Regions from separate parts of the Pantoea sp. X-Soil-ISGK-355 genome, predicted to be linked through region 1. Evidence: predicted binding sites of a transcription regulator. Region 1 holds the regulator's gene; the other holds the start of a gene.
The links. Region 1 encodes LexA, which represses DNA repair genes until DNA is damaged. Its sites were predicted from a motif close to TNCTGTATGTACATACAGNA; they were not measured.

Region 1 (6,489 bases):
TCCCAGCGTGTTGAGCTTATTCATTGCTTCCAGAATTCTTCTGCTCCGAAGTTTTGGGCATAAAAAAGGCGACCTCATGAGGTCGCCTTTTTACTGTACGCAGGGGTCAGTCGTGCGCCACCGCGGTTTCAATCGTCATGCGGACATCACTGGTGACCAGGTCAGCCAAAATGTGCCAGGTCGCCAGCGTCTGTGCGACATTGGCATCCCCGCTGTCGCTGATATACCCTTCATCGCGTAGCGTCAGTACCAGCGAGGTAAAGACCGCTTTGTCGAAGAACTCCGGCGCATTGATCCCGTGCAGCACCGACAGACGCTGTGCCAGCGTCCGGCTCTCTTTCTCCAGCGTGCCGCGGTTAATCGTCGGCTTGGCGCTGAGAATGGAGAACGTAATGGCGTAGCGCTGCAGCGTTTCACGCACACCGGCAGCCAGCAGTTGCAGCGTGCGATAGCGCGCTGAGGAAAAGCGCAATTCGCCGGCTTCGAACGTAATCAGGCCCTGACGCGCCAGCTCCTGACTCAGTTCGGTCAACAGTTGCGGCAGCTCATCGGTCTGCCAGCGCAGGAACAGCTCACTCTTCAGCATCGGGTAGATCAGGCTTACCTGACGCAGCAGTTCTGCTTCGCTCAGCGTCTGATGCTGCTGAACAATGGCGGCAATCAGCGACGGCATCACCAGCATGTGATGAATATTGTTGCGATAGTAGGTCATCAGCACCGCCTGCTCACGCGGCAGAATGATGATGTCGCCAATGCTGTCCTTTTCGCTCTCAAACTTATTCATACCCATGGCGTGATCCAGCAGCGCTTCCGCGGAGAGATCGGGTACGGTCGCATTTGGCGAGTAAGGCACGTTGCGCAGCAACTGGGTATAGGACTCCAGTTGTTCAATCAGCTGTTCACGGGTGAGTGAGCGCTGACGTGACGCCAGCAGGGCGGTGACACAGAGGTTCATGGCGTTAGCCGCGCCCGCTTCATTGATACGCACCATCAGGCTGGCAGCAATATCGTTGACGGTTGGGGTTAACCAGCTGGGACGCTGCGGCTCAATCGGATCGATGGCATCGCGCCATTCCGGCACCCGCTTGTTGAGATAGTTGACCAGCGGCAGGGGTTCGCCAAAGTTCACGTAACCCTGACCGAGATTGCGCAGCTTGCGTAAGCCGCGCACCATCTGCATGAAGCCCTCTTTCTCTTTGGCTGCGCCGCGCAGTTCTTTGGCGTACGTACCCACTTCCATCACATGTTCATAGCCGATGTAGATCGGCACCAGCGTGATCGGGCGATTGCCGCCGCGCAGCATCGCCTGCAGCGTCATAGCTAAAGTGCCGGTTTTCGGGTCCAGCAGGCGACCGGTACGAGAACGGCCACCTTCAACAAAGTATTCAACTGAATAACCGCGGGTGAACAGCTCGCCGAGATATTCGCGGAACACCGTGGCGTAGAGCTTGTTGCCTTTAAAGGTACGACGAATAAAGAACGCGCCCAGACGACGGAAAATCGGGCCGGCTGGCCAGAAGTTGAGATTGATACCGGCAGCAATGTGTGGCGGCACCAGGCCCTGATGATAGAGCACATAGGAGAGCAGCAGATAATCCATGTGGCTGCGATGGCACGGCACATAGACAATCTCGTGGCCATCCTGCGCCAGCTGACGAACTTTTTCGCCGCCATTGACGTTGATGCCCTGATAGAGACGACTCCAGAGCCAGCCCATCACGCGGTCGGTGACGCGAATCGCTTCATAAGAGAAGTTGGCGGCAATTTCTTCCATCATCTCAACGGCATTCTGCTGCGCTTTCTCATGGGAGATTTTTTTGCTGCGTGCTTCATCTTCGACGGCTTTTTCAATCGCTTTGGATTGCAGCAGACGGTTGAACAGATCCTGACGCGCCGGTAAACGCGGGCCAATCGCCGCCAGCCGCTGACGGGCAAAATGGATGCGCGCCACGCGAGCCAGCTTCTGGGCGATCGACTTATCCGTACCGTGCTCCGTGGCCATACGGCGCAGTGAGACGGTCGGCGAGAAGCGAACAAAGCTGTCGCGTCCGTGCCAGATCACCGCAAAGAACTTCTGTACACCGTTCAGCACACGCAGGTGTGGCGTGGCTTCGCCCTGGACTTCACGTCCTGGTGCGCGGCCAAACATTACCGTGACCGGCAGCATCTGGATATCGAGCTTAGGATTATTGCGATGCAGATCGAGGTAATCGTGAAAGATTTTCACCGATTCGACGCTGGGCACAAAGTAGGGGAATACGCGCGGGCCATCGTGGATAAATACGTGGCGCGGCAGCAGTGAACCATCAATCTCCAGCGGAGAGAGCGGATCAGGCAGATGATGCCGCAGACACTGCGCGCGTAAAGTCAGTAAGTCGGCCTTCGAATCGTAAGGCAAAACATACATAATAGGTCGGGTCGGATCCAGACCATGTTCAGACACGGGATCGGCCGGAATGGCCTTACTTTTTACCAAAAACGACAGTGGTAAATTAAGCAATTTGTAATAGAGTTTACGCCAACCTGACATAGACAACATGAAGCCTCTTGTTAGCAAAGCGCCGCAAGCATACCAGAAAGTGCAGCGAAGATCTGTGGTGGTGCCAATTGCACGCAGCCCAGACATTGACGTCAATCCGATAAAAGGGTTCCCACATCATGGCAAATAATGCCACCGGACTTATCAGAATAATTAAAGCCGCAGGTTACTCCTGGCAGGGACTGCGTGCCGCCTGGCAACATGAAGCGGCGTTTCGTCAGGAAGCCCTGGCTGCGCTGGTCGCCATTATTATCGCCTGCTGGCTGGATGTCGATGTGGTCTCACGCATCCTGATGATTGGGTCGGTGGTGCTGGTGGTCATTGTCGAAATCCTTAATAGCGCCATTGAATCCGTGGTCGACCGCATCGGTCAGGAGCATCATCCGCTGGCGGGCCGGGCCAAAGATATGGGATCTGCGGCAGTACTGATCAGCATCTTACTGGCACTCTTTGTCTGGATCGCGCTGCTCTGGACACATTTGCGATAAGCGTTCCATATCGCGCCGGAAGCCGCGTTTTGCCTGACAATCGGTTTCCATTTCGCCAATACCTGTATATACTCACAGCGACTGTATAAACAACCAGGGGGCGGGATGAAAGCATTAACCAGCAGGCAGCAGCAGGTCTATGACCTGATTCGCGACCATATTTCTTCAACAGGCATGCCGCCTACGCGCGCAGAGATTGCTGCACAACTGGGCTTCCGCTCACCGAATGCGGCAGAAGAGCACCTGAAAGCGCTGGCGCGTAAAGGCGTCATTGAGATCGTTTCCGGTGCATCGCGCGGCATTCGCCTGCTAATGGAAGAAGAAGCCTCAGAAGGCATACCGTTGATTGGCCGGGTTGCTGCCGGTGAGCCAATCATGGCGCAGGAACATATCGAAACCCACTATAAAGTGGATCCGGGCCTGTTTAAGCCCTCTGCCGACTTCCTGCTGCGCGTCAGCGGAATGTCGATGAAAGATATCGGGATTATGGATGGCGACCTGCTCGCGGTACATAAAACCCAGGATGTGCGCAATGGCCAGGTTGTCGTTGCCCGCATTGATGATGAAGTCACCGTTAAGCGCTGGAAAAAGCAGGGTGCTATCGTGCATCTGCTGCCTGAAAACAGCGATTTCGACCCGATTGTTGTCGATACCCGTGCACAGTCCCTGACCATTGAAGGTCTGGCGGTTGGCGTGGTGCGTAACGGCGAGTGGCTCTGATTCTGAGGGCTGCGTGCATTCGCTTTCTCTGATGCTATTCTGTCTGCCCTAATTTTGTCGCTGCCTGTTTTGCGCAGCGACACTGAGCACGGAACGGCGAATGCGCTTTCTCACGGCAACGGATAAAAATCTCTGGCGGCTTGCGCTGCCGATGATCCTTTCAAATATCACCGTTCCCTTACTGGGCGTGGTCGATACTGCAGTTATTGGTCATCTCGACAGCCCTGTCTATCTTGGCGGGGTTGCGGTCGGGACCACTGTGACCAGTTTCCTCTTTATGCTGCTGCTTTTTCTTCGAATGAGTACGACTGGCCTGACGGCGCAGGCGTTTGGTGCCGGTGATAAAATGGCGCTGGCACGTGCGCTGACCCAGCCGCTGATGATTGCGCTGCTGGCAGGTGTACTGTTCATCGCTTTACGTTATCCGATTATTCAGCTGGCGACCCATCTGGTTGGCGGTAATCCCGCGGTACTGGAACAGGCGGCGCTGTTTATTCAGATTCGCTGGCTCAGTGCACCCGCCACGCTGGCAAACCTGGTCATTCTGGGCTGGCTGCTGGGCGTGCAGTATGCGCGCGCGCCAGTGATCCTGCTGGTGGTAGGCAATCTGGTTAACATCGGGCTCGATCTCTGGCTGGTGATGGGACTGCACTGGGGTGTCGCGGGGGCGGCAACCGCCACGGCGCTGGCGGAGTACATCACGCTGGGTGTCGGCGGTATCATGGTCTGGCGAGTCCTGAAGCTGCGCGGTATTACGTTAAGCCTGCTGAAGCAGAGCTGGCGCGGTGACAGCGGCCGGCTGCTGCGGCTGAACCGGGACATCATGCTGCGCTCATTGATGCTGCAACTCTGTTTCGCCTCGCTGACCGTGCTGGGCGCGCGGCTGGGCCCGGATGTGGTGGCGGTTAACGCGGTATTGCTGATGTTCATTACGTTCACGGCCTATGCGCTGGATGGCTTTGCCTACGCAGTTGAAGCTTTTGCCGGCGAGGCCCATGGTGCAAAAGATGGCGGCAAACTGCTGCGTGTCTGGCACTCTGCCTGTCGGCAGGCGGTGGTGGTAGCGCTGTTCTTTTCCCTGACCTATGCCATTGCTGGCCCGCAGATTGTTACCCTGTTGACCTCTCTTCCTTCGCTGCAACAAAGTGCTGACCGCTATCTGGTCTGGCAGATCGTTATGCCGCTGATCGGCGTCTGGTGTTATCTGCTGGATGGGATGTTCATCGGCGCAACACGCGGACGTGAGATGCGTAACAGCATGGTGGTGGCAGCAGCAGGCTACTTTCTGATGCTGCTCAGCGTACCGGCGCTGGGTAATCACGGACTGTGGCTGGCGGTAACGGTTTTCCTGGCGCTGCGCGGCCTGTCGCTGTGGCTCATCTGGCGTAAGCACTGGCGTCAGAACAGCTGGTTTGATGCCTGAGTCAGTCGTGGCTGCACGCAAGCCGATACAGATTATTCTGTATTATTCCACGGTTAATAAATTGGCTACTATAATTAACTCTATGCAGCGCAGTTAACCAGCGCTTTATATCGTTATTTTGTTAAGTAACAAGATAATCATTAAACCCCGAGGATTGGAGGTCTGCCATGAATAAAGATGAAGCCAGCGGCAACTGGAAGCAGTTCAAAGGCAAAATGAAAGAGAAATGGGGCAAGCTGACCGATGACGACATGCAGGTTATCGAAGGTAAACGCGATCAGCTGGTCGGCAAAATCCAGGAACGTTATGGCTATGCGAAAGATGAAGCAGAGCGTGAAGTAACCGACTGGGAAGGTCAGAACAAAGATCACCGCTGGTAATCTGATACCAGGCTGATAATCAGCTAAAAGCTTTCCGGCGCGCCCGCCCCGGAACGGCACAGGGACGGAACAGCACAAGGATGTGCAGATTACCCGCGTTTGCCCCGCTTTTTACCCTCATCCTGATGGTCATGCTCGCAGCTTTCATGGTGCGTACAGGCTTCGACCGCAGCACAATTTTCACATAAACCATGCGCTTCAATCACGCTATGACGTAAAGCGAACTGTGCTTCACCCGCCAGCGTTGCGATAATCTTCTCCACGCCCTGCGCCTGTTTCTCCGTTACCGCAGCACAGCGGTCACAGACCAGCATCACCGATGTATGTGCCGGTGCCTCAAAATGGTGGCACATGACGTAGCTGTTGTTGGATTCCACCCGATGAATGAAACCCTGCTCCAGCAGGAAATCCAGCGCACGATAGACCGTGGGCGGCTTAGCCTGTGGTTCGCTGATGCGGAGCTGATCCAGCAGATCGTAAGCGCTGATCGAGCCAGGCTGTTCGGCCATCAGGCGCAACACCTCAGCACGCTGCGAAGTCAGACGTACACCGCGCTGCAGGCATATCTTTTCAGCCTGAATCAAAATTTGCTGCGACGTCATGTTTGTCATGAAAAATTCTCCGCTGGATAAGTGATGTTATTTTATCACACATAGTTTTTCGGCGCTGATGTTCGTTTTCGCCTGGTAAAACAGCATTATTTGCCTGATAAAGCAGCATTTTAAGCATTTCAGCCGCTATCTATCTCAAATCTGACGAGAAATCAGATCCATTTTCAATCGACCTGAAGCGGAATTTGTTGGTATTTTGCTTTGCATCTCACTGAGTTAAGAAGTAATGTTCAGAAAGACTTAAGGAAAGTCTGGCATTATTTGAAATACCCCGACGCAGTTTGAACAATTACAACGGTTTTTTGATTGGAAAACGTCCAATCCTTTG
Region 2 (6,489 bases), 920 kb from region 1:
TTCGCTGGCTGGTTTACCCATACTTCCTCCTGAAATTAGCCACCAATGTAAGAGAGATTCTGTGTGATGCCGGTGTTGCCCTGATGCAGGAAGTGCGTCTGTTTCTTCTGCCCCAGGCTGCTGGCGATGCGCGCCTGCAGTTCGGCCTGCTGCGCATCGGATGCCAGCAGGTCGCGCAGCGGCACACCGCCGTCACCAAACAGGCACAGGTGCAGATTACCCTGCGCCGATACACGCAGACGGTTGCAGCTGGCACAGAAATCTTTGGCGTAAGGCATGATCAGGCCAATCTCGCCGACATAATCGGGATGGTAAAAAACCTGCGCCGGGCCGTCGCTGCGTCCGCTTTCGCGCCGCTGCCAGCCCTGGGCGATGAGTTGATCGCGGATCACCATGCCGGACACATGCTGATCGCGGAACAGCGTGCCGCCGTCGCCGGTCTCCATCAGTTCGATAAAGCGCAGCTGAATCGGACGGGTGCGGATCCAGTCAAGAAAAGTCGCCAGATTACGGCTATTGAGATCGCGCATCAGCACGCTGTTGACTTTGACCTGGCGAAAACCGGCGTCCAGCGCCGCGTCGATGCCGCTCATCACCTGATGGAATTTATCCTGGCCGGTGATGGCGTGAAACTGACGGGCGTCCAGGCTGTCGACGCTGACGTTAAGTGCGGTCAGACCCGCATCACGCCACTGCTTCACGTCGCGGGCCAGCCGGTAGCCATTGGTGGTCACTGCGATCTGGCGGATAGAGGCGTTTTCACGCACTGCCGCAATGATGTCGGTAAAATCACGGCGCAGCGACGGCTCACCGCCGGTCAGCCGAACTTTTTCGGTTCCGGCTGCGGCGAAGGCCCGCGTGACGCGGCGGATTTCATCCAGAGAGAGAAAGCTTTTGTTACGAATTCCCTGCGGTTTGTAGCCGTCAGGAAGACAGTAGGTACAGCGGAAATTACAGACATCCGTGACCGACAGGCGCAGGTAATAGAACTTACGCGCGTATGCATCAGTAAATTGTGACACCAGAACACCTTTCCAGATTGGGAGATGCAGTCATTTCTTCCTGCACCCTGGCAGCTCGATGGCTACGGCCTGAACCCCCTATCCGCAGACTTAGGCATTCAGGCTTGAGTGTACGCTGACCCGTTGATCAGCGCGGTAAACATGATGGTAGCGTGAATTCCGCCACTCTTCCATTTGCTCTTTTCGCTATATATTCTTATACATATCGAATTTTCACCGCATTTTCGCGACAGGATACGTTAAAATGCGATCCAGATTTTGACGTAAGTCATCCGCGCGGGCTTAGCGTTTAGAGCCACGCTACGCGAAAGGATAGTAAGGAGAAGTATGAATCGCACACTGGCCGATCTTGATCGCGTTGTGGCACTGGGCGGCGGACACGGTTTAGGCCGCGTGATGTCGGCTCTTTCCCCACTGGGCTCACGTCTCACCGGCATCGTCACCACCACCGACAACGGCGGATCGACCGGTCGCATTCGTCGATCCGAAGGCGGTATCGCCTGGGGCGACATGCGCAACTGCCTCAACCAGCTGATTGCAGAACCGAGCGTCGCCTCCGCGATGTTCGAGTATCGCTTTGCCGGTAACGGCGAACTGGCCGGTCACAATCTCGGTAACCTGATGCTGCGGGCGCTGGATCATCTGAGCGTTCGTCCGCTGGAAGCGATCAACATCATCCGTAACCTGCTGAAGGTCGACGCCTTTTTAATCCCGATGTCAGAGCAGCCAGTGGATCTGGTGGCGATGGATGCCGAAGGCAATATGGTTTACGGCGAAACCGCGATTGACGAGATGAAGCAGCCGCCGCAGGAGTTGATGCTGCACCCCAACGTCCAGCCGACGCGGGAAGCGCTACAGGCCGTTGCAGAAGCGGATCTGATTCTGATTGGCCCAGGCAGTTTCTATACCAGCCTGATGCCGATTCTGCTGATGGAAGAGATGGCGCAGGCACTGCGTCGCACGCCTGCCACTATGGTGTTTATCGGTAATCTGGGTCGCGAGCTGAGTCCTGCCGCGGCCAGTCTTTCGGTGGCTGACAAGCTTCAGATGATGGAACGTTATATCGGCAAGCGGGTGATTGATGCGGTCGTGGTCGGTCCGGCGGTCGCCACAGAGGGCATTGAGAACCGGCTGATTGTCCGTGAACCGCTGGAGGCCGCTGACATTAAATATCGTCACGACCGCCAGCTGTTACGGGTGGCGCTGGAACACGCCATTCAGGGCTTTGACGGCGCTACGAGGCCGCAATAAACAGCGTTCGCAGCTCATGCAGCTGATCGCGCACGCTGGCTGCCTGTTCGAACTCCAGGTTCTGCGCGTGCTGCTGCATCTGCCCTTCCAGCTCGTGGATCTTCTTCTGTAGCGCCTGCGGCGTTAGCAGTTGCAAATCGGCCAGTGCCTGAGCTTCGCCAGGTCGGGCGGGTTTCGCTTTACCACGGGTTTTCACCACGTTGTTGCCCAGTTCCAGAATATCGGTGATCTTCTTATTCAGGCCCTGCGGCACAATGCCGTTCTGCTCGTTGTGCAGCTGCTGCTTCTCACGGCGGCGCTCCGTCTCTTCAATGGCGCGCGCCATTGACGGCGTGATTTTATCGCCATAAAGAATCGCCTTGCCGTTGATGTTACGCGCCGCACGACCAATGGTCTGAATCAGCGATCGTTCGGAACGCAGGAAGCCCTCTTTATCCGCATCCAGAATCGCCACCAGCGACACTTCCGGCATATCCAGCCCCTCACGCAGTAAGTTGATGCCTACCAGTACATCAAACTCACCCAGACGTAAGTCGCGGATAATCTCCATACGCTCTACGGTGTCAATGTCGGAGTGCAGATAGCGCACTTTCTCGCCATGCTCCGTGAGATACTCGGTAAGATCTTCCGCCATGCGCTTGGTCAGCACCGTCACCAGCACACGTTCGTTGATCGCCACGCGCTGACGGATCTCGGACAGCAGATCGTCAACCTGCGTCCCGACCGGACGCACTTCGATGATCGGGTCCAGCAGGCCGGTAGGACGTACCACCTGGTCAACCACTTCATCGCCCGATTTTTCCAGCTCATATTTGCCCGGCGTTGCCGAGACATAGATGGTCTGCGGGGCCAGCGCCTCAAACTCTTCAAACTTCATCGGACGGTTGTCCAGCGCCGACGGCAGGCGGAAGCCATACTCCACCAGCGTCTCTTTACGCGCCCGGTCGCCTTTGTACATGCCGCCAATCTGCGGGATGGTCACATGCGACTCATCCACCACCAGCAGGCCATCGGCGGGCAGATAGTCAAACAGCGTCGGCGGCGCTTCGCCCGGTCCGCGTGCGGAGAGGTAGCGCGAGTAGTTTTCGATACCGGAGCAGTAACCCAGCTCACTCATCATCTCAAGGTCAAACTGGGTACGCTGGGTAATACGCTGCTCTTCCAGCAGCTTATTGTTCTCCAGCAATACCCGGCGACGGTCGGCCAGCTCGACTTTGATATCTTCCATCGCCTGCAGAATACGCTCACGCGGCGTCACGTAGTGCGTCTTGGGATAGATGGTAAAGCGCGGCACTACTGAATCGATCTGACCGGTCAGCGGGTCAAACAGCGACAGACGCTCGACCTCTTCGTCAAACAGTTCGACGCGCAGCGCGATATCGTCCGACTCTGCCGGGAAGATATCGATCACTTCGCCACGCACGCGGAAAGTGCCGCGCTGGAACGCCTGGTCGTTACGGGTGTATTGCAGCTCTGACAGGCGGCGCAGAATGCTGCGCTGATCGATAATCATGCCGCGGGTCAGGTGCAACATCATTTTGAGATAGAGATCGGGATCGCCCAGACCGTAGATCGCCGAAACCGACGCCACCACGATAACGTCGCGCCGTTCAAGCAGCGCCTTGGTGGCCGACAGACGCATCTGTTCGATGTGTTCGTTAACCGATGCATCCTTTTCGATAAAGGTATCGGAGCTCGGCACATAGGCTTCAGGCTGATAGTAGTCGTAGTAAGAGACGAAAAACTCGACGGCGTTATCCGGGAAAAACTCTTTCATCTCGCCATAGAGCTGAGCCGCCAGCGTCTTGTTCGGTGCCAGCACCATCGTCGGGCGGTTAAGGTCAGCAATGACGTTGGCGACGGTAAACGTTTTACCTGAGCCGGTCACGCCTAATAAGGTCTGATGGGCCAGTCCATCCTCCAGCCCCTCTTCCAGGCGACGGATCGCCTCAGGCTGGTCGCCCGAAGGTTTAAAGGCGGAATTGAGTTTAAAAGCTTTGGTCATGAATGCAGTTCCTGCTGGAGAAGTCGGCGGGCAGGCACTTATTTTACTCTGCTATGGTGATTTTGCCAGAAAATAATACTGGATATAAAAACAGTAATCGTGCAAAGTTAATGCAATCAGGGTGAGTCTTAGCCTGCCCGTATTGTGGAGGCGTTATCGCAAAGCGAGTTGCGCAATGTTATCCCCAGACCGGGATCAGATTTAACATTTGTCAATAGAACGTCACAAAATTACAGTTCGGTTACCTGACAGAGAATTCGCAGGCTTGTTTTTTGATAACCAGCTGATTTTATTGATTTAAGCTCATAAGGCCAGAATCTCGTCATTATGTTACCAGGCCGCGTATTTCCTCGCTTCTAACCGGTTTTCATTACCTAATGCACAAGGTTATCCACAGGAATGGTGGATAAGTGATGGCAGCCCCGCCGCCATCAGCTGTGTATAATTTTTCCCTGCCCTCCCGCCTCAGTGAAAATAATTTTTTTTGCGTTAAATTTCGCGTTGGCTGCTGACGGATTATTCTGCATTTTTAATCTGTCTTCTGGCGTGGCACGCAAATTATCATCATTCCACTAAGATTCTTAATCAGACATTCTGCGTTACTGCAGCACGTCTGCACCACAAACAGCGCCCGCAGGCACTGTAAAAGTGCAGGCGCGTGATGACCATGGGTAATTGATAAGTTTTTCTCACCTTTTATCCCTGATACAGCGCACTGTAGCAGGAAACAGGGCCATTTTAAGATCTGGCCTGGGAATTGCAGGAGTCAGTAACGTCACCGCGCTTTATGCGCACTGTGCTGCAATGGTGAGGCTGCCGTTGCTGATGACTTGTTTGCCAGACGACAGAGAGCGGAAGCAATCAGGCTAATGATCGGGAAGGAGAGTGTCAGATGCTGAGTCTACGTTCGGTAAATCAATTTTACGGTCAGAACCATATTCTGTGGGATGTGGACCTGGATCTGTCGCCTGGCACCTGCACCGGCATTCTGGGCCGTCCTGGCATGGGCAAAACCACGCTGGTCAACTGCATTATGGGCAGATTGCCGATTAACAGCGGCACAATTTCCTGGAAAGAGGATGGCTCGCCGCCGGAAGATTTGCTGCTGCAACCGGCTGAACAGCGGGCGCAGATGGGGATTGGCTATGTGCCTCAGGGCCGCCATATTTTTACCCAGATGAGCGTGGAAGATAACCTGCTGATTGCCCTGCTCGCGGGTGCCAGCCAGCGCGACCGTCATCGTGCTATTCCTGAAATGGTATTTGATTTGTTCCCGGCGCTCTACTCGCTGCGCCAGCAACGCAGCGGCGATCTGCCCATCGATCAGCAGCAACAGCTGGCACTGGCGCGCGCGCTGGTGCTGCAGCCAAAACTGCTGATTCTGGATGAGCCGACTGATGGGATGTCGCCGTGGCTGGAAGAGGAGATGGGCAACCTGATCCGCCGGCTTAACCTTGATTACGGGCTGACCATTCTGCTGCTGGAGCAGCGGCTGTCGCTGATCCGGCGTGTGGCGGACTATTTCCTGCTGCTGCACCGTGGCCGTAATGTGGCGCAGGGCAGCATGGAGCAGCTCGATGACCACACCGTGGATAAGTGGCTGACGGTCGCCTGAACCTCACTGCGGCAGCGTCAGGTACTGTCCACAGGACGCCTGCTGCGCTGCATCGGTGAGATACGGAATCGTGCCCAGGCAGGGGGCAGGTAGTCGTTGCTTCAGGCTGGAGAGATATTCCTGATAGCGTTTGCCTGGCGGCTCGACGGTGTTAGCGATCCAGCCCACCAGCAGCAGGCCACGCGCGCGCACCGCCTCGGCGGTGAGCATGGCGTGATTGATGCAGCCGAGCTTAATTCCCACCACCAGAATCACGGGCAGCTGTTCGCTGACCACCCAGTCCGCATAGGTGTGCGTCTCTGACAACGGGGTATACCAGCCGCCCGCTCCTTCGACCAGAATCCAGTCCGCCAGCGGCTCCAGCGCTGCCAGACCTGCTGACAGTGCCAGATGGGTGATCGGCCTGCCCTCTTCAGCGCTGACGATGTGCGGCGAGGTCGGTTCGATAAACGCCAGCGGATTGACCTGCTGGTAGCTCAACGGCACGCTGCTGAAGCGCTGCAGCGCCAGCGCATCACTGTTGCGGAGCCCCTCTGGCGTCATCTCACAGCCTGAAGCAACCGGCTTATAGCCTGCACAGCGGTAGCCCGCAGCGG

Region 2: uvrB (excinuclease ABC subunit UvrB) is a predicted target of LexA. The motif match lies at 4,355-4,374, and genes of this name have one in related genera.

The regions. Positions count from the first base shown of each region.
Region 1 is NZ_AP035971.1:318,731-325,219, forward strand. It holds gene plsB (glycerol-3-phosphate 1-O-acyltransferase PlsB) at 107-2,530, opposite strand; gene AC6I8J_RS01370 (diacylglycerol kinase) at 2,659-3,027, shown strand; gene lexA (transcriptional repressor LexA) at 3,133-3,747, shown strand; gene dinF (MATE family efflux transporter DinF) at 3,848-5,170, shown strand; gene AC6I8J_RS01385 (CsbD family protein) at 5,338-5,550, shown strand; gene zur (zinc uptake transcriptional repressor Zur) at 5,640-6,161, opposite strand.
Region 2 is NZ_AP035971.1:1,234,857-1,241,345, reverse strand. It holds gene moaB (molybdenum cofactor biosynthesis protein B) at 1-21, opposite strand, end outside; gene moaA (GTP 3',8-cyclase MoaA) at 36-1,022, opposite strand; molybdenum cofactor riboswitch at 1,012-1,145, opposite strand; gene AC6I8J_RS05635 (gluconeogenesis factor YvcK family protein) at 1,350-2,273, shown strand; gene uvrB (excinuclease ABC subunit UvrB) at 2,257-4,278, opposite strand; gene AC6I8J_RS05625 (ABC transporter ATP-binding protein) at 5,171-5,893, shown strand; gene bioD (dethiobiotin synthase) at 5,897-6,489, opposite strand, start outside.